Regions from separate parts of the Paenibacillus sp. J22P90 genome, predicted to be linked through region 3. Evidence: a T-box and tRNA genes for the amino acid it is inferred to sense, from the RefSeq annotation. Region 3 holds a T-box; the other regions hold tRNA genes.
The links. The T-box of region 3 lies ahead of argS (arginine--tRNA ligase). A T-box ahead of a tRNA ligase gene usually reads a tRNA of that ligase, here a tRNA-Arg.
Positions count from the first base shown of each region.

Region 1: it has a tRNA-Arg gene. The T-box ahead of argS (arginine--tRNA ligase) is inferred to sense a tRNA for this amino acid. The anticodon was not compared.
Region 2: it has a tRNA-Arg gene. The T-box ahead of argS (arginine--tRNA ligase) is inferred to sense a tRNA for this amino acid. The anticodon was not compared.
Region 4: it has a tRNA-Arg gene. The T-box ahead of argS (arginine--tRNA ligase) is inferred to sense a tRNA for this amino acid. The anticodon was not compared.

Region 1 covers NZ_JCAUAY010000001.1:80,793-85,969, reverse strand. The annotation lists gene clpP (ATP-dependent Clp endopeptidase proteolytic subunit ClpP) at 1-235, opposite strand, end outside; gene tig (trigger factor) at 432-1,733, opposite strand; gene AC58UX_RS00370 (hypothetical protein) at 1,844-2,755, opposite strand; tRNA gene AC58UX_RS00365 (tRNA-Arg) at 2,918-2,991, shown strand; gene AC58UX_RS00360 (response regulator) at 3,271-4,995, opposite strand.
Region 2 covers NZ_JCAUAY010000008.1:305,356-310,532, forward strand. The annotation lists gene gap (type I glyceraldehyde-3-phosphate dehydrogenase) at 58-1,065, opposite strand; gene AC58UX_RS25180 (sugar-binding transcriptional regulator) at 1,154-2,176, opposite strand; tRNA gene AC58UX_RS25185 (tRNA-Arg) at 2,442-2,513, shown strand; gene clpP (ATP-dependent Clp endopeptidase proteolytic subunit ClpP) at 2,690-3,271, shown strand; gene AC58UX_RS25195 (stalk domain-containing protein) at 3,345-5,114, opposite strand.
Region 3 covers NZ_JCAUAY010000004.1:308,674-313,850, reverse strand. The annotation lists gene AC58UX_RS15670 (spore germination protein) at 1-330, opposite strand, end outside; gene AC58UX_RS15665 (NUDIX hydrolase) at 452-955, shown strand; partial or broken gene AC58UX_RS15660 (aminoglycoside phosphotransferase family protein) at 1,035-1,792, shown strand; T-box leader at 1,912-2,131, shown strand; gene argS (arginine--tRNA ligase) at 2,179-3,891, shown strand; gene AC58UX_RS15650 (CapA family protein) at 4,026-5,177, shown strand, end outside.
Region 4 covers NZ_JCAUAY010000011.1:165,533-170,709, reverse strand. The annotation lists gene AC58UX_RS28135 (MFS transporter) at 1-934, opposite strand, end outside; gene AC58UX_RS28130 (hypothetical protein) at 1,100-1,432, shown strand; gene AC58UX_RS28125 (hypothetical protein) at 1,641-1,961, opposite strand; tRNA gene AC58UX_RS28120 (tRNA-Arg) at 2,505-2,578, opposite strand; gene AC58UX_RS28115 (DUF1648 domain-containing protein) at 2,751-3,233, shown strand; gene tadA (tRNA adenosine(34) deaminase TadA) at 3,263-3,700, opposite strand; cyclic di-GMP riboswitch class I at 3,977-4,063, shown strand; gene AC58UX_RS28105 (PilZ domain-containing protein) at 4,189-4,923, shown strand; gene ychF (redox-regulated ATPase YchF) at 5,002-5,177, shown strand, end outside.

The DNA.
Region 1 (5,177 bases), on a different contig from region 3:
CGAAGATACCCATTCCAGCCGTAACAGACCCACCAGGTGAGTTGATATATAAGTGAATATCTTTTTCAGGGTCCTGGGCGGATAAAAAGAGCAGCTGGGCAATGACCAAATTAGCCACATCGTCATCAATAGCGGTCCCGATGAAGATTATGCGGTCCTTAAGTAAACGCGAGTAGATATCGTAGGAACGTTCCCCACGAGCCTCTTGTTCTACAACCATAGGAATAAGACTCATTGTACCAACTCCTTTTGCGGCAAGCGCCATGTTCTCTCACTTGAGATTCAATTACAGTTTAACACGATTGGGCAACAATGTCATTTTTCTGAAAATCAGCTATGTAAGCGGTAATACGTATGTACTAAGGAGTTGGGACGTAAATTAGGGTAAAAGAAAGGCACGTTGCTTGCGTACGTGCCTTTACTTACCTTATTTACACGGCTGCGGAAACATGCTTGCTATTTTCAAGCAAGAAATCAACCGTTTTTCTGATAACTAGATCGTTGCTAAGACCTTCAAGAGATCCGTTGGAAGCAAACAGCGTACGAAGCTCAGCTGTTGTTTTTTGGTAAGATGGTGCATACTTCTCAAGTTCCGCGTCAACTTCTTCGTCGGAAACTGTGAATTTTTCTGCAGCTGCGATCGCTTCAAGAACAAGGTTGTTACGAACACGCTTCTCAGCATCTTCTTTCATTTGTTCTTTCAATGCGCTCTCGTCTTGACCTGAGAATTGGTAGTAGATTTCAAGCGTCATGCCTTGGGAGCGAAGACGTCTTTCGAATTCTTTTACCATGATATCCAGCTCAGCTTCAACCATCGCGCCTGGAATTTCAACTTCTGCGTTAGCAGCAGCTTTCTCAACAACTGCTGTTTCAAGAGCAGCTTCGGAATCTTTTTGTTTGCGTTCTTGCATACGTTTTTGAAGCTCTTCTTTGTACTCAGCAAGCGTATCGAACTCACTTACGTCTTTTGCGAACTCATCGTCAAGCTCAGGCAAGTTTTTGCGTTTGATATCGTGAAGTTTCACTTTAAACACAGCTGCTTTACCTTTAAGATCTTCGGAGTGGTAGTTTTCAGGGAAGCTAACGTTAACTTCTTTCTCTTCGCCTTTACCAAGACCTACTAGTTGATCTTCAAAACCTGGGATGAAGGAGTTGGATCCAAGCTCAAGAGAATACTTCTCTGCTTTACCGCCTTCGAATGCTACTTCATCAACGAATCCTTCGAAATCGATGATAACTACATCGCCGCTAGCAGCTTGTCCTTCTTCAAGAACAACCAACTCAGCATGACGTTGTTGCAAACGTGTAAGCTCTTCATTCAATTCTTGCTCAGAAACAGTAGCGTTAACCGCTTCTACTTCGATACCTTTGTAATCGCCAAGCGTTACTTCAGGCTTAACTGTTACTTTCGCTTTGAACTTCAAGACTTGACCTTTACCAAATTGCTCAACATCTACTTCAGGACGATCAACAGGCTCAATTTTAACCTCTTCAATCGCTTCTACGTAAACTACTGGCAGAATGATATCTAGTGCATCTTGATACAAGCTTTCAACACCGAATTTAGCTTCAAAGATAGAACGTGGCACTTTCCCTTTACGGAATCCTGGAACATTCACTTTCGCGGATACCTTTTTGAATGCTTTATCCAAAGCATCTGCTACGCGCTCTGCCCCAACTTCAACTTCAAGAACGCCTACGTTCTTCTCTATTTTTTCCCAACTTGCTTTCATTTTATGCCTTCCCCTCCAAAAATGTACCATGACATATATTTTTCACGTTATGCTCATTATAACCATTCTATTATACCATATAACTTTTTCATTTCAACCCAGCTTTGTTCTTAGCTCGGATCAGGGCTAAATTGCTTCACAAATGCGCTGAGCACGTTGTGCGCCCGCTTCCATTGCAGCGTCATCTCATCCACAATGCCATAGGTTTCTAGCAACTCATCTCGATCAACCGTGCCGAAAAGCTTGTCTTGCAAAATCGCATGCAGCGCGGAAGCCCACACGTCTACCGCACTTTCTTCTGTTCTTAACAGCTCTGTGTAAATGGATGTGCCATACGCGTAGGCCAGAAACTCCTGCCAAGTCTGAGTCGCAAAGTAGACAAAGTCAGGCTGGCTTATTTCACTAATGTCCCCGACTCTGCGAATCATATCACGAATCCGCAATGGAAAATCCTCCGCCGTAAGCGGCGTCTCCTCGATTTCGACGAGAACGGTTTTACCATTCTTAGGGAACTCAATGTAACCGTGCTCACCCATTTGTTTAAGCGTCTGAAGCGCTTTAAATTGCAGATGCGGATGTCTTGGCCTCTCGCAAAGCCAATTCCTCACGAATTGAATGACCTCAGGCTGCTCGATATAAGCAAGCTGTTCTAGGGCACTAACTTGCCCCTCCAGTGATCCTTCTTGGAGCATCGTTTGGAGCTTCTTCACAAAAGCGCCATCATCTGAAGCTGCCTTCTCATGTATGTACTGCCTCAATAAAGCGGATTCTTCCGCAGAATCCTCTTCCTCAGTCTCGGAGGATGGGAACATCGTTTCCGGAAACATGGTGAGCAGCCAGTGGCGCAATGCTTCCCATTGATCGGTTTTATTCATATCAACACTCGGAAACTGAAGTAGGTAAGTGAGAATCTCGAGGGCTTCTCTGTACTGCTCGGAGCGCAGCAGCTTCGTTAACTCGTCTTCATAGAACTGTACGGTTTTAGGAAAAAGAATGACATTGTTTGGCGTAGGGTCTGACATCGAATCACCTCTGTTCGTGGTCTCGCTTGTGCCAGTTTACTCTATCACTCCAATGATTGCAAAAATATTTATTAAATGATGGTTGACTCGCATTATACGTTGTGATATATTAACTCTTGCTTCGCCAAACGGATCACGTCCAGGCGGTAAGAAGTGAGGTATGTCTCAGTAGCTCAGCTGGATAGAGCACACGCCTTCTAAGCGTGCGGTCGGGGGTTCGAATCCCTCCTGGGACGTTGGTTGTAAAGGAAAGACCGCGAGAAATCGCGGTCTTTTTTGTTGTTTAGAAAACCTTGCTCGCGGCGCGACCATCCGGAACGTGGTTCCCCTATTTCCCTCAAAACTACACAAATTAAAAAGTTACGGAACACAGTTCCTCTATTCGGTCGTCATCGAGGCCAGATAAGCCTTTTTGCCCGAAATAGCGGCCTCACGTTCCGTAACTTCTTGAAATCACCCTTATCTGCCTAAATAGCGGAACCTCGTTCCGTATCTCCGGCAACAGAAACCCAACACTAAAATAGCAACTCACTAACCTTCATTTCCACATCGATAATTGAGAACGGTTTAAACATATAGGCGTTTGCCCCAAGCTGAAATCCTTTCTTTACATCTTCATCTTTCTGTCTGCCAGAAAGCAGCATGATCTTGGTTTTGGCTGGACGTGTCCCTTCATGCTGCATACGTTCAAGAACGTCGAAGCCGCTCATTCCCGGCATAATGCAGTCCAAGATGCACATATCTGGCTGCTGTTCAATCAAGATCTGATACGCCGACTCCCCATCTGCAGCTTCAATAAGCCTGTACGGCTCTTTTCTAAACCGATCTGCGATCATCGTACGAATCGTCCGATCATCGTCAACAACCAATATCGTCTTCGACTGCTGGACAGGCTCGTCAGTCACGATTTGCTGCTTTTCTGCTGCTCCGAAGGATGTCACGGCTATGCGGTTCCTTCCTGTTCGCTTGGCTTTATACAAGGCATAATCTACGATTTGATGCCACTGCTGAATCGACTTGCTGGCCATCCAAGGCGCAATGCCGGCAGAAAAGGTGATGAAGTATTCCGCATTTTCACTGTTGGCAACTGGTTCGTTTCGGACCCGCTCGAGGATGCTTTTAATTACTTTTTCCGCTTCCATATCCGTAGTTCTCGGCATGATGACACCAAACTCTTCGCCGCCCATACGCGCAAGAATATCCGTAGCACGCAAGCTATTCTGCAGCAAGCAGCCAAAGCTCTGAAGAACAAGGTCACCAACTGGGTGGCCATAATTATCGTTAACTTTTTTGAAGAAATCGATATCGAGCATAACCATGGTTAAAGGTTCACCATATTTCTGTGCACGATTCACTTCGACTTGGAGCTGCAGGTCAAAATACCGCCGATTATGAATGCCTGTCAACGGATCGCTAAACGCCATGAGTGCAAACTCTTTATGCCGTAGAATTAGCCGCTGAATACGTGCGCTTAATTCTTCATAGCGAAAAGGTTTGGTGACATAATCATCTGCCCCTAGTCGAAAGCATTGGGTCACATCTTTCATTTCGTTGCGCCCTGACAGCACCAGCATGGGAAGCCATTTGATCATGGGATCTTCTTTTAAAACCTCAAAAATCTCATAACCGCTGTAAGGGTACATCATCAGATCAATCGTAATTAATTGATAATCATTTCCTCTAAGCAGCTTAATCGCTGAATCCACATCCGATGCTTCGTCGACTAGATAGCCTTCCAACCTGAGTTTACGAGACAAATAAGCCCTTAAAACGCCATCATCCTCCACAATCAGCAGCCTGCTGCCGCGAAGATGCACGGGAAGGGCTTCCCTAAACTGATCTTGTGTTTGTTCCATTCGTAACTCTTGGCAGTTAATTTCATACTCCATCTCAAGCTCATTCATCAGAGGTCGCGTGGCCAATACACAATCTTGAAACCTATTTTGAATGTTGCCTTTATCTAAAACACTTACTTCATAGCTCCATTCCCAGCAGTCGGCAACCTGAGCAGCAAGCCCCCCAAGGCGTACCATTCCGAGAATAGGAGCTGTGCCTTTCATCGTATGACTAACCCGATACCATTCTCTAGCTTGATCTAGCTGATCATCGGGTTTCACATCATGTAAATTTAGATTTAACGCGTCTAATTGCATCCGCAATTCGTCCAGATACTGCTTTCTGGATTCAAATTCCAAACTTATATTGGCACGACTATAGTCATCCATCATCAACTCTTCCAAGCCTGATTCCACCTTTTTCCTCAAGCTTAACGTGATTGCCTATCACTTGAGTCATTTGCATTCTTCCTGATGTTTGTGATCGTCCATGAACGTTAGCGTTTCCGAACTTCGCCTACTATATTAGCATGATTTACCATCAAATTCGATAACCTTTGAAAGGTTAAAACCGAGCTTCTTTCAAG
Region 2 (5,177 bases), on a different contig from region 3:
CATAAAGAGGAGAATCGCTTCTCCCCTTCATGTGGTTTTTATGTGTTAATTATGAAATTACAGACCTTTTTTCGCGATGAAAGCTACCAAGTCAACAACGCGGTTGGAGTAGCCCCACTCGTTATCGTACCAGGAAACAACTTTCAACATGTTGTCGCCAACTACCATTGTGGACAAAGCGTCGATTGTGGAGGAAGCTGGGTCGCCATTGAAGTCGCTGGATACAAGTGCATCTTCTGTGTAGTTCAGAATGCCTTTCATAGGGCCTTCGGAAGCTGCTTTCAAAGCTGCGTTTACTTCGTCAACAGTTACGTTAACTTTAAGCTCAACAACCAAATCAGTTACGGATACGTTAGGTGTAGGAACACGCATAGCCATACCGTTCAATTTGCCTTTAAGCTCAGGAAGAACTAGACCGATTGCTTTTGCTGCACCAGTGCTAGAAGGAATGATGTTCTCAGCAGCTGCACGAGCGCGACGAAGGTCTTTATGAGGAACGTCAAGAACGGATTGGTCATTCGTGTAAGAGTGAACAGTTGTCATCATACCTTTAACGATTCCGAATTGATCGTTGATCACTTTTGCGAAAGGAGCTAGACAGTTAGTAGTACAAGAAGCGTTGGAAATGATTGTGTGTGCAGCTGGATCGTATTTGTCTTCGTTAACACCAAGTACGATTGTGATATCTTCGTCAGTAGCTGGAGCGGAAATGATAACTTTCTTAGCTCCGCCATTCAAGTGAAGAGCTGCTTTTTCTTTTGCTGTGAAAATACCAGTGGATTCGATTACGATTTCAGCGCCTACAGAGCCCCATGGCAGATCCCCAGGGTTACGCTCAGCAAAAACCTTGATGGAACGACCGTTAACGATCAATTCGCCTTCACCAGCTTCAACTGTAGCGTCTAGTTTACCGTGAGTAGTGTCATATTTAAGCAAGTGAGCCAAAGTTTTAACATCTGTCAAATCGTTTACTGCCACGATTTGTACATCTGGGTTGTTCAATGCTGCGCGGAATACGTTACGACCAATACGACCAAAACCGTTAATACCTACTTTTGTTGTCATAGTCAGTTCCTCCTAAGATTACTTGCATATTTTTTATATTTCAAAACGCAGCCGATAAGGGCAAACGTTATGATGTCTAACTTCTTCGTTATACATGCTTCATAATTTCCAAAGCGGCTGCTTCATCCGTTACAAGCACATCTTCCTGCCCATGTCTGAGCACAGAAGCAATAGCTTCACCTTTGCTCTTCCCGCCAGCGACACCAATGACCACTTCAACCCGGTGCAAATCTTCCAGCCGTAATCCAACGGTCGGCATCTTATGAACCACATTTCCTTGGCGGTCAAAATAATAACCAAGCGCCTCAGCAAGCGCCCCATCGGCTTTCAGACTGCTCGTAGTCTCGCTATCTACTTTACGTCTGCGTGCCATGACCATAGCATCTCCGATACCATGGACAACAATGCGACAGCTGCGCACTGCGTTCACAACTTCCTGAATCTGCGGATCTTGGATCAGCGATTGATACGCTTCTTCGCCAAGATGATCTGGCACATGCAGCAATCGGTATTTCCCGCCCGTCTTCTTGGCCATAATGGAAGCAATCGTGTTCGCTTGCATATCCACACTTTCCCCAAGTCCACCGCGTGCAGGGACGAACCAGCTGCCTTTCATGGAAGAAGATATCGCCAGGTTATTAGCAATTTGCGCCATGGTTGAACCACCCGTTACCGCGATGATATCATCCTTGGCTACATATTTACGTAAGGCGGCCGCACCAGCGCGTCCAAGCTCCTTCTTCGTAAATACCGAGGTGTCGGAATCTCCTGGGACAATAATCACATTCGTAAGGCGAAAAGCCTTCGCAATGCTGTCTTCCAAGTCTGTCAGACCAAACGCCATCTTAATAATGGGCTGCATATCCTCCAGCAGCTGACGACCAGACTCGCTGATCTTCATACCGCTTGCGTCAAATTCCAGAAGCCCAAGCTCCTTCAGGAAATCGACTTCACCACGGAGTACGCGCTCTGTCATGTCGAGTGAGGACGCGAGCGTCCTTCGTCCGACAACACCGGATACTAAGATGTGCTGCAGAATCGAGTAGCGCTTCTTCATGATGTCCATAAGATCAGGCATGAGCTGTTTCTGAATGTCTAGAATCTCTCTCATTGGACGACTTCTACCGCTCCTGATCCATTGTAGGACGTTTTATGTCCCGGGTATACATTTTGCGTCCCACCCGGGTGAAAAAAAAGTTCCTTACACAAGTCATAATTTTGTTCTCGCACTTACAGTTCTTATTATAACCAATTCCTTCGCAACATTCAACGTTTGTTCAAACATTTTTCTCCAATTGGGTCTGTAAGGGCTTACCATCTTGCTTTTTCTGGATAGCTGTCTTATAATAACCCTTGCTTCACTTTTTCTATACTATGCGCCCGTGGTCCAATGGATATGACGTAGGCCTCCGAAGCCTGAGATAAAGGTTCGATTCCTTTCGGGCGCGTCCAGAACAACAAGTTCATAGAGCAGTAACCCCAAGTCAGCTCCGAAGCTGATTTTTTTTGCGTTTAGTTTGACCTTTCTTGACCTTCGGAGGTTTTTTCGTTATCATACTTGTAGATACTGTAAATAGTATGTAACTTAGGTAGTAGGTAACCCAACCCCAAGGAGGTCATTCTCATGAGTTTTATTCCTATGGTCGTCGAACAGGACGCGCGCGGTGAAAGAGGGTATGACATCTACTCTCGCTTGCTGAAGGACCGCATTATATTCTTAGGCACGGGTGTCAACGATGTTGTGGCGAATTCCATCATTGCTCAGTTGCTCTTCTTAGCCGCTCAAGATCCTGATAAAGATATCTCGCTTTACATTAACAGCCCAGGCGGCTCCATTACAGCCGGTATGGCGATCTACGACACGATGCAGTTCATCAAACCAGACGTATCCACGATCTGTGTTGGTATGGCAGCATCCATGGGTGCTTTCTTGCTCACAGCTGGTGCTAAAGGCAAGCGTTACGCGCTTCCGAACAGCGAAGTCATGATTCACCAACCGCTTGGCGGCGCAGAGGGTCAAGCCTCCGACATCGAAATTCGCGCGAAGCGCATTTTGAAAATGAGGGACAACCTGAACACCATCCTTGCAGAGCGCACTGGACAATCGTTCGAGCGCATTGAGAAGGATACAGACCGTGATAACTTCATGAGTGCTAAAGAAGCAGCCGAATACGGACTCATCGATAAAGTCATCGAGCGCGTCTAATTTTATACAATGAAAAAACCAGCCCAATCCTCTTGCTCACTCGAGCTTGAAGATCGGCTGGTTTTTTTGTTGCCTATTTCAAATCTTCCAACGGATAGAAAATTAAATCAATCGGGAACGCTGAGCCTGCTGGAGGCGTGAACTCGATATCCAACGCATCTTCGGTCCCTGTCGTGCGTGCTAGCACTTGATAACCATCAAATGCTGTAATTACACCGGAATACGGTACAGGCATGATTTCACCATTGATTTTAAACGGCCCCTTGAACACGCCGCCTCTAGCCATGATCATCACAGCCATTTTACGCGGCTTATCTGCATGAATTTTATAAACCACACCATAGTTCCCGCCATTCACAACATCCAACTTACGCATCACGTCGTAGCCTTTGACGAATGGATCTGTCTTATTATCACCAATCGTTAAAACAGATGCTTTCGTGAAGCTCGTTGCATCAATTTTCCACTGAATCTCAGAGACAGGGAATGAGCCGCGGACATGTCCGTTAAAGGAGAGTAAAGGCAATTCCTTTACCGTTGTTGGCGTTAGCATTTTATCTGTAGCAATAAAGGACATTTGAAGCTCGCCATCCGTTTCAACATCATAGAACAAATTGACACCTTGACCTGGGTAGAAATCAGGCAGCTTCGCATACACGTAGCTCGCCCCTGGCAGAACCGTCATCTCATCTGTGTACACATTGTTAAGCAAGAAATCAACCGACGCTTCACTGCCGATCAAATTCGCATAAACAGAAGGATAGACCTCGCCTTTATTCGTTGTTTTGATCGTGATCGGTTTATTCGTATTATTCGTTGCGAAAATCGCCATCGTCATCTTCTTTTGCGTGCCATTGATATGGTCCGCGTACAAACGTGCTTTACCGTTAATATTGTCTTGATATAGAATCCCGCTTGATGTGAATTCTTCCGGGCTGTCACTCACAAGCAGCTTGCGCCCTTCCACTTCTTTAACTTCTTTCGGAAGCATCGGCAATTCGTTAAAATGTGACCAAATGATCGACCAATTTGTTTTAATAAATCCGCCAACTAGCTTCATATAAATCGGGTACTCGACCTCAGATAAATACGGTTCATTGACGACATTCACAAAGCTTTTGAACAATTTACTCACATGGCCGTGACGATCCTTAACAGTTAACGTAACCGGATAAGAACCTGCCTTGAAGAATGCTTCTTGCTTCCCTACCCAATCGTAAGAGGCAATGCCTTCCGCATCTGGATCATAGCTCAAATCCAAATATTTCACAGGCTCACCAAGCCTGTAGGTAGGCTTCGCTGTTGCAAACTTAGCAACTGGACGAGAATTGCTGTCTTGATCGATGTAGATGCCTTCAGGCGCTTTAAAATGCACGATCTCTACACGTCTCAATTCACTGTTGTATGTATACTTTGCCCCCATGTAATCCGCTAACCATGTCAGCTTCACGAGCAGCTTGCCATTCACAATCGCAGCGACTGAATTAAAGGGTACATCCACGCCGTTCGTTGTCACCGTCTTATGATCGGAATCCAGCACAATGTTGTAGCCTGGAGGCGCCATTTGAATCGTTCGGGACAAATCATTCCACTCTACTTGAAAACCTAATGTATCACCTAAAAACTTGGCAGGAACGAAAGTGCTTCCATCAATAATGGTGGAAGGGGACTCCAGATGAATTTGCTCCTGGTTCACGAATGCTTCTGACTTATCGATATAAAGTAAAATAAAGGACGAGCTTGTTGATACCGCATGCGCAGCTGGTGCAGTGATCGTACTGACTACAAATACGAGTACCGCCAGTAGGGCAATCAGTTCTTTCTTCATTACGTTCATTTTCATTTCGGCTCCTTCTTCAAGCTTTGGATAGGCACGCCATGCTGAAATACAAATAGCCTTATCCAT
Region 3 (5,177 bases):
GAGCTTCTGTGGCACAGATTGAATCCAAGCCGCTCCTGACCCATCTAGCATAATTAGAGTGCGTCCTTCTAAAATACCTTGGACCAAGTCCTCATGTAGGGGAGCATTCTCTGCACCAAGCTTCAACTGCAGCATTTCCCATGTACACGGGCCTTCTTGGTCAACTTGAATCAGACGCCGAAGAGTTCCTGCAACGTCAACCAAACTAGACAGAGCGAACAGCTCGAGCTGCAATCCGCCTAGGACAATATGCTGATGATGAAGGTCCTGACAGCCCCCCAACTTTTCCATGACTTGATTTCGTGGATTCAAATTCGCATTAACCAACATTAACCATCACCTACGCGGTAGTATGAGCAATTTGAGCTAGACCTATGCTCTAGGGGAGAAAGGATTTGGAATAAAAATGAAGAAATACAACACAAGATTCGATGTGAAAGGTGTGGGCTAGGTGGAAGGTAATGAGAAGTGGCATCGACATTTAGGCGTTTATGCAATTTGTGAGTTAGAAGGAAAACTTCTCGTGATTCATAAAAACGGAGGCCCCTACACAGGGCGGTTCGACCTGCCAGGAGGTACAATTGAGCCCGCTGAAACTGTACTTGAGGCATTAAGACGGGAGATCAAAGAGGAAGTTGGCTTAGAGCTGCTTGTTAAAAAGAATATTGGCATCGGCGACTATGTAGTTCCATATGTGCTCCCAAAAATGGGAACCACACATATTCATCATGTTGCGCTATTATTTTCTGTTGAATTTGTAGGTGGGCATATATCGACGAAACCGGAAGTATTTGAAGGACAAGATTCATTAGGGGCGTGTTGGGTAGCACTTAGTGATGTTACATTGGATAATGCATCACCACTCGTAATGCAAGCGGTGCAGTGGGTTAAGACGGGAGAGATGCCGGTTTCCGGGCAGCGGTTGGATGATTGGGTTGTGAATACTCATAGCTAGTTGATCAGCAGATCTAAGAATGGAGTGTTGTTTATTGGATTACACGAATTATTTTGAAATTGCTGATTTACAGGAGTACGTGACAAATATCTTTGGCTCTAGTTATTTGATTTCAAAGATCACTACCATGCAAGGTGGTGCGCAAAAAGTTGTCTTTAAGTTGGATTGTACGAATGGATTTTCATGCGTGATCTATGTTTGGGATCTTACTAATAATTTTTTTCGCGAAGAAATTGAAAAATCGGAAATTCATGAGCAATCCTATGGGGCGGATTTGTTCGAAATGAATAACAAGTTTTTAATCCAAAAAGGAATTCAAACTCCCAAAATATACATGCAAAACAAGGAAAGAAATCGCTATCCTTTTGACTTTGCTTTTGTGGAGTACGTAGACGGACAAAAAGCAGAAGTTTATTTTCATAGTCCCGATAAAATGGCTAGAGAAAAAGTGTTTCATCGAATAGGCGATATGATAAGTACAATGAATGGAAACGTGAGGGATATATATGGAAAAGTATATCAAATGGAGAGCTGGGGCCGGATCATGTAATAGTAAACGAGAGACTAGAGCCATACTTGATTGATATCGAAGGGGCTGAATTCTATGACATCGAGCATGAGCATAGTTTTTTAGAGTTTCGATTTGGAGATTATTATCGTTATTTTCCAAATGAAACTTTGGATCATAATCGCATGCACTTTTATCGATTTCATCATCATATTTCTTTGACTTGTGGTGGGCTGAAGCTGTTGCATCGCGGATTTCCTAATCAGCAATTAGCGAGGGACATTTTTGAGTATCATAGTCGTGCTGTGTTGCGGTTTGTTGAAACATAAATGAATGACGTGGCGATAGGTAGCTTTATAGAACGTCAATCACCTAAAGTGCTAGATTATGAGCAAATATCCCTTGACATTCCCTTCATTCCCCTGTAAAATATTCAAAAATTCATATCGAAATATTGATGAATGGGACAGTAATTCCTAACAGACAGTCACAGCGAGCCGGGTCAGTGTAAGCCGGTACGGATGTTATGAATGAAACGGACCCAGGAAATGGTTTGCTGAACTTTAGTAGGCGAATCCGGTCAGTCGACCGTTACGAAACAGAGGGGTTAAACCACAGGTTTAACACTTAGAGTGGTACCGCGGGAATTTTCAGCTCTCGTCTCTTTTTAGAGACGGGGGCTTTTTATATTTTCAGAAAAAGGGAGTGAATGGCCATGTTACATGTGAAAAATCATTTTGCCGAAAAAATCTCATCGTTGTTCAATGGCTTTGACGCACAGCAGATTGCTGCTTGGATGGAATATCCAACAAATCCGGATAAAGGAGACGTATCTTTACCTTGTTTTCGTCTGAGTAAAGCATTAAGTAATTCACCGCAAGCAATCGCGGAGGAGTTGAAAGCTTCGCTGCAAGACGAAGAAATCGACTACATGGAATCTGTTTCAGGCTACCTGAACATTTATCTTAAGAAAGCTAATTTCGCGGAATCTCTGATTAAGCATATTTTTCAAGCTGGCGTACACTATGGATCGCAAAATCTGGGCCAAGGTAAACCGGTGGTCATTGATTACTCGTCTCCGAACATTGCGAAGCCTTTTCATGTTGGCCATCTTAGATCCACGGTGATCGGAAATGCTTTGTATCAAATCCATTCTTTCTTAGGATACAACTGTGTGGGGATTAATCATTTAGGCGATTGGGGGACACAGTTCGGGAAACTGATTGTCGCCTATCAGCAATGGGGAAGTAAGGAAGCTGTAATGAGCGGTGCCATCGAGGAGCTTCTCCATCTTTACGTCAAGTTCCATGAGGAAGCAGAGAAGGATCCAACCTTAGAGGATCAAGCACGTGCTTGGTTTACAAAAATGGAGCATGGCGATACAGAAGCACTTGCTTTGTGGCAGTGGTTCGTAGACATTAGTCTCTCAGAATTTCAAAAGATTTATAAGCTGTTGGGCGTTCAATTCGATGCTTATCAAGGTGAAAGCTTCTACAACGACAAGATGCAGCCCGTCATTCAAAAGTTGAAAGAGAAGCAGCTGTTGGAGGAGGATGAAGGAGCCTGGCTAGTACGTTTAGATCAATACGACATGGCGCCGGCTTTAATGTTGAAAAAGGATGGCAGCTCGCTTTACCACACGCGTGATCTAACTGCAGCTATCTACAGAGCGGAAAAGTATGATTTCGCGAAGCTGATTTACGTGACGGATTATGCACAGAATTTGCATTTTCAACAATGCTTCAAGGTTGTGGAATTAATGGGCTATGCCTGGGCGTCCAAGCTTGAACATGTCGCATTTGGCCGTGTGAGTATTGAAGGGGGAACTTTGTCGACACGTAAAGGTAATGTGGTCAAGCTGGAAAGCTTACTGGAGCAATCCATTCAAAAGATTAAGGATGTCATCGAGGCTAGAAACCCAAGTCTGACGAATAAAGAACTAGTTGCCCAGCAAGTTGGGGTAGGGGCGGTCATTTTCAATGATTTGAGTGCCAATCGAATTAAAGATATTGATTTTAATTGGGAGGAAGCTCTTAACTTTGATGGGGAAACGGGACCTTACGTTCAGTACACGTACGCCAGAACTTGCAGTGTGCTGCGCAAAGCTCATAAGGCAGAAGGGTATGACGCCCAACAATCAGTATTAGACGGTACTTTGCTCGAAAATAAAGAAGCTACCACAGTAATCAAAATGCTCTATCTCTTCACAGAAAGAGTCGAACAGGCAATGGTGAAGCTGGAGCCTTCAATTATTTCGCGTTATCTTATCGATCTCGCGCAATCGTTCAACCGCTTTTATCATGCATGTCACATCCTTGTGGAGGACACACATTTGCGCGAAGCGCGACTTGCTCTGGTGACATGTGTTCAAATTACATTGCGCAACGGACTAAAGCTGATTGGATTACAAGCTCCGGAAGAAATTTAACGACATTAAATATTGCGGCGGTGTAATTACGAATTTGCGGTGAACTGGTAATAATGCTCATTCATGAGAGATTTTCTTAGCGGGAATACTACTGGACAACACTAGGATTGACGCATAAGGAGCTGGTTTTCGTGATGAAGCGAACTGCTGCGATTGTTTCTACTTTGTTATTGGCGAGCGGATGTTTAGGCACTTCTGTGACGCCCAAAAAAGAGTATCAAGTCGAAACGAAACAAATTTTACCCATTGTCGAGTTACCCACAACGCCAGTTACGCCAGCTCCGCAAATTCATGCTAATACAACGAAACCAACAGAACCGCGAGTCTCCAAGGTGACACTTGGCGCAATCGGAGATGTTCTCATTCATGATAAAGTTTACCTAGACGCAAAGCAGAAGGATGGCACCTATAACTTTAAGCCCATATTTCAAGGGGTGAAGAGCTATTTAGAAGCACCTGACATACTTGTTGCCAATCAAGAAACGATGATCGGCGGGAAGGAACTGAGACTATCCAGTTACCCCTCGTTTAACAGCCCTCACGAAATCGGCGATGCGCTTAAATTTGCAGGGGTAGACATTGTTACGATAGCCAACAACCATACGTTGGACAGAGGAGAAAAAGTAATTCAAAGTGCGCTTACCTACTGGGATACCCTCGGAATACCATACACAGGGGCATTTAAGTCGCAGCAAGACCGCGACAACATTAGGACAATCACAAAGAATGAGATTACATTTGCCTTCTTGAGTTACACGTACGGGACGAATGGGATTTTAACGCCGAAAGGAAAACCGTTTCTGATCAACAGGATCGATGATGAGCAAATTCGACGGGATGTGGAACAGGCAAAGCTTCTGTCAGATGTCATCGTGGTAGCCCTGCATTGGGGGAAGGAATACCAACGATGGCCTGACAGCGAACAAACGATTTTAGCTCAAAAGCTTGCAGATCTTGGGGTGCATATTATCATTGGGAACCACCCGCATGTGTTACAACCGCCTGCTTGGGTAGTTGGGAAGGATGGACATCGCATGTTCGTCGTCTATTCGCTAGGGAACTTTATTTCGGCTCAAATCAACCTGTATAAGCAAATCGGCGGAATGGCAACCATTGAGGTCAATAAAACTACGAGACATGGAACCAAGAAGATTGAACTCACCCAACCTAGCTTTCTTCCCACCTATACGTATAGCCAGAAAAGTCGTCACTTTCAAATTATTTCAATGGATAGGCTAACCAATGAGCAGCTTACGCATGCCAAATCGCAGTTTGAGATGGTGAAA
Region 4 (5,177 bases), on a different contig from region 3:
GTCCACGACCAAAGCCGGCTAACGCCTGAGTAATCATGAGCAGCCAGAGATGATGCGTGAAGGGTATCGTAAAGGTGAACATCCCCATGAGTAGGAAGCCCGTAACCACCATGCGTTTCTCACCATACTTGGCTGCCCATCGTCGCCCTCCGAATAGGGAGGCTAGCGCAACAGGAACGTTGGCGAACAAGGAGAGCAAGGAGAGCGAGAATTTGTCAGCCCCGAGCTGTGTGGCATAAACCGGCGTGAAGCCGAACACCGTAGCAAAGATCAGCACTTGCGATAAAATGGCGAGTAGCGAGACGAATAAGAGCGTGCGATCCGTCGCCACGTTTCCGATTCCGCGCAAGGTGATCTTGGGCGCGTCTTTTTCTACTTTTTCAATGAGAAAGAAAGATCCGATCATCCCCAATACCCCAAGTACAGCGCCTAAAATAAAGACGGATTCCCATCCGAATTGATCTGCTGCCCAGCCTGCACTGAGAATACCGAACACTTGACCTAGTGAGTTAAAAAAAGATATAGTCCCAATCGCCTTGGTAGACTCTTCATGCTTGTAGTAGCTGGTGAATAACACCGTAAAATCAACCCAAGTCGCTGCAGCTGCGCCTGCAAGTGCTCGGAGAATTAAGATCCAAGTAAAATCGTGCGTGAACCACAGTCCAAGCCCTGTAATGGCGGTGAAGAGAAGACCGAAGGTGATGAACAGTCTCCTTTTATGAAAACGATCCGACATAATGCCGACAGGAATACGGAGCAGCATTTGCGAGATACCATACATGCCGACAATCCAGCCAGCGAGCTGATGGCTTCCCCCGAGAAACTCTACATAAGGCGCCATAATCGGAACGCTGGTGTACATGGACATCCAGAAGAGCAGTGTGACTATACAAAAGAGCGGGATGCGGTAAGAAGAAATAGAGCGAGTTGTCATCGGAGTGAAGACTCCTTTCGATTCAGTGATACCTCTATTATCCTTCTTTTGCTAACTCAACGTCAAAAAGATTATGCAAAAAGGCGATGCTTCGTGGTTGTTTAAGAGCTGTAACAGTTTTCACAGTAGGCGAATATCCTGATGATAGTTAAAGGAGGGATAGGCGTGTCAGCAATAAATCCTATTCAAGCTAATCCTGTAGGCGGCGACGTAAAAGCACATTGTAAAAAATATTTAAATTACCATGTTATCGCACAAATGAGAGACGGGTCACTAATGGAAGGAATCATCGATGGTATGGACGAGGAAGGCATCACCATGTTAGTTCCAGAAGAGGTTAGTGGCGAGGAAAGGGAAATGGATCCTAGTAGACAACCATTTGGTTATAGATATCGCAGATTTCGTCGTCAGCATTTTCCGTTTTTTCTTTTTGGTTTTCCGTTCTTCAGACCTTTCCCATACTACCGCCCTTATTATCCATACTATCCTTGGTATTAGTAGATTAAAACAAAAGACGATCGCAGTCGGGTATTATCCGACTAGCTATCGTCTTTTTTTACGTGAATGTTATTCGAATACGCGCCCGATACGATTCGAACGTACGACCTACAGTTTAGGAAACTATTGCTCTATCCTGCTGAGCTACGGAATGATGTTGAATAGATGCAATGGGCAGTATAAGTTCTTATGTAGCATCCCAAGAGTTTTAGAGAGGTCTTGTATTTAGGAGCCTTAACACCTCATTCGTTACTTCATCAAATGTATTTGATACTACAACATAATCATCAGAATTAATACCGTTGTTAGTATCAATGACATGCACCAAGTATTTGTTGATTTTTTCACCATACGTAATCTTAATAGTTTTAACATCACCATATGGTTTACCTGTGTATATTTTTACGTGAAAATGACCTGGTACTGGATTAAAAGCCAGAGTGCCCATTTTTGTGTTAATACTATGGTCAAATTGCAACTTTTTGCACCAATCGTGCAATTGTATAATTTTTTCTTCCTCGATATTCATAAAGTTTCGCTCGCACTCCTTTGAACAATATAAATAGTATGATGTTTACAATTGACTCAACATTCCTCTGACCAAACCCTGGCTAATAATAACATGTTCTGATTCTTTAAAAGCTATACTCGTTATTCATACGAACTAAACTTCGAGCGGAGATGCACTCGAAAACGGTTTTCTTATATCATCATCTCCTTCAATTGAATGACCCCAACGAAGGTAGGCTGTTTATAGATTATCAAAATCGGTGGAAACTAACCTATCAAGCATGCATTGAAACATCTTATAAGAAGACAGGATTTAGATTAGCAGTTGAAATTAATGAATATGAAGATATCCGATTTAATACCAATAGACATTAGTTTATCCTCCTGAGATCGACCAGAAGAAGGTTACACATAATTCTATTAGCTAGGCATACCAACAGTCTCATAAGGTTTAGGCAACAGTCTACATATATTTTGACACAGACTGTTGTTCATATTGCTACCATACGTTTCTGAAAAAAACAAAAAAACCTTGAATTATCAAGGTTTAAGATCATCTATACGCGCCCGATACGATTCGAACGTACGACCTACAGTTTAGGAAACTGTTGCTCTATCCTGCTGAGCTACGGGCGCATAGTATCGTCATTCTAACATGAGATGTTTTGGGGGTGCAACCATTTTAGCCCAAGGACAAAGTGAAGGTATCTCGCAAGGAAAGTATACAGTGAATAAAGAATAGGTTAAGCAATCATCATAATCGATGACTAAACCCATAGAGAGAAGGTGCCATATGGAGCATCGCCCCGTGGTTCAATTTCCCAAGTCCAAAGCAGAAACCATCCTTGATGTCATCTCACTTGTAGTCATCGTAAGTATAATCGCTTATGTCGCCTACGTGTGGCAGGACCTGCCTGAGCGGATTCCGACGCATTTTAACGGTAAAGGGGAGATCGATGGTTGGGGGAACAAAATGAGCCTAATTGCCTTGCCACTCATAGGCATCATTGTTTATGCTGGCTTGACGCTCCTAAGCAATGTCCCGCACGTGTACAATTATCCGACGTCGATTACGCCTCAGAATGCCCGTGAACAATACCAGAATGCTCGCTTATTTATGAACAGTTTAAAAGCGGTGATTGTGATTCTGTTCGGCTTCATTGAATGGTCTATTGTCCAAAGCGCCAAGGAGGGCAACGCCGATCTGAATTGGTGGGTGTTGGGCTTCATCCTGTTGATGCTGTTTGGCACGATCATCTTTTTCATCGTTCGTTCGATACAATTAAAGTAAAATGAGGGGCCTTAAGCCCCTCATAACCCCTAAGCTTTTCCCCGTAATTTCCGGAAAAATTGCGTCAGCATCGTCGAACACTCCTCTTGCAAAACGCCACTGACCACATCGACACGGTGATTGAACCGGTCCTCCTGCAGCAAGTTCATCAACGTCCCCGCACAGCCAGCCTTCGGATCGACTGTACCGTAAATAACCTGCGGAACACGCGCTTGTACAATCGCACCTGCACACATCGGGCAAGGCTCCAGCGTCACATAGAGCTGGCAGTCCAACAGACGCCAAGCCTGCAAATGCTCGCTCGCTTGTTTAATGGCAATCATCTCGGCATGGGCAAGAGGATCTAGGGTTGTTTCACGCAAATTGTAGCCGCGGCCAATGATTTGACCTTGATGGACGACGATTGCGCCAATCGGGACTTCGCGGATAGCTTCAGCTTTTAGCGCCTCGCCAATCGCTTCTCGCATCCAGGGAATATGTTCATCCACAGGGGGACACCTCGCAATAATATTTTATCCACATGTGAATAAAAAACAGAACAAATATTCGTTGTTAACAAGCTGTGGATAACATTGTGTATAACTTATAAACCTGTGGATATTTCATCCACTACACATTCATACAATAAAAACATCGCCCATGCAAGGATTTTAGTTGAAAGAAATATAGGGGCTACGTATAATGGTGATAACAGTGGGTCTTTTAGACCATAATGACGATCTTACATACGATGACATAGCAGGGTTCGACAATAGCAAACTTGTTGAAAAGCAAGGACGCAAAGCTGAGGGTCTACGGTTCTATTGAACTATGGCAGCCTGGTTACCGAAAATCGATGCATAATAATTGATTAAGGTGAGGGACTGCTTCTTTATTATGGAGCAGTCTCTCTTTGTCTATTTTGTGCGGAGAAGTTGTATAAAATCCATTTGTAGAAGGAGAGGTGTTGGTGCACATGGCGATGAAACAGGATGCGTTGAAACGGTATGGGAGTAAAGAAGGATATGATGCAGAAGTATTGATCGATTCCAAAGCTGTTCTGGCTAAGGACGATTTCGTGTCGACAGGTATTCTTACCTATGCGCAAGGGGACATCATCGAGATTGAAATGCCGGAATATGATGTGTTTCAGCTTGGGGATAAAGCGAAAATGACGTTATATACGAAATCGGGTCTGTTTGTTTTTCAAACAACTGTCGTAGCGAGGGAACCTGGTTCACTCATTGTGATTAATCCACCTGAGAATCGGAAAAAGTTTTCGGAGAAGCGGGAATTCCCGCGGGTAGAAGTGAAAAATACGGGTCAAATTATCGGTTTTCAAAACATCACACAAAAAGAGCAGCATGTCCTTGAAAATCCGATCGAACTCGCGATTAAAAATATCTCAATGAATGGAATTGGGTTTACCATCAATGATAACTCCATGATCGATGGGATTCTTCATAAAAAGTGCCTCCTCCAAGTCGAGTTGGATTTAGGCTTTGAGCTGCCGTGCAAGTTGGAAATTATACGGAAAGAAAAGCTGGAAGACAGCTACTATTACGGGGCTACTTTCGAAAGCTATCCAGAGGAACAAAGCAATGCGCTGCGCGGGTTTATCCTGCGTAATCAGATCGCAACTTACTTCGAACAGAAGCGTGATGACGAGTTCAAAAAAGCAATGGAAAAAAAGTCTGCAGCCAATCAATAGCTTGCAGGCTTTTTTTTGCCCTCCAAGTACTATATAATAAGAAGGATGATTTTCGAAAATTAAGGAGTTGTAACGACAATGGCTTTGAAAGCAGGTATCGTCGGTCTACCGAACGTAGGAAAATCGACATTGTTTAATGCAATTACACAGGCGGGGGCAGAATCTGCGAATTATCCGTTCTGTACGATCGATCCGAATGTTGGGGTAGTAGAAGTACCAGACGAGAGATTGCAGAAGCTGGTGGAAATCGTGGT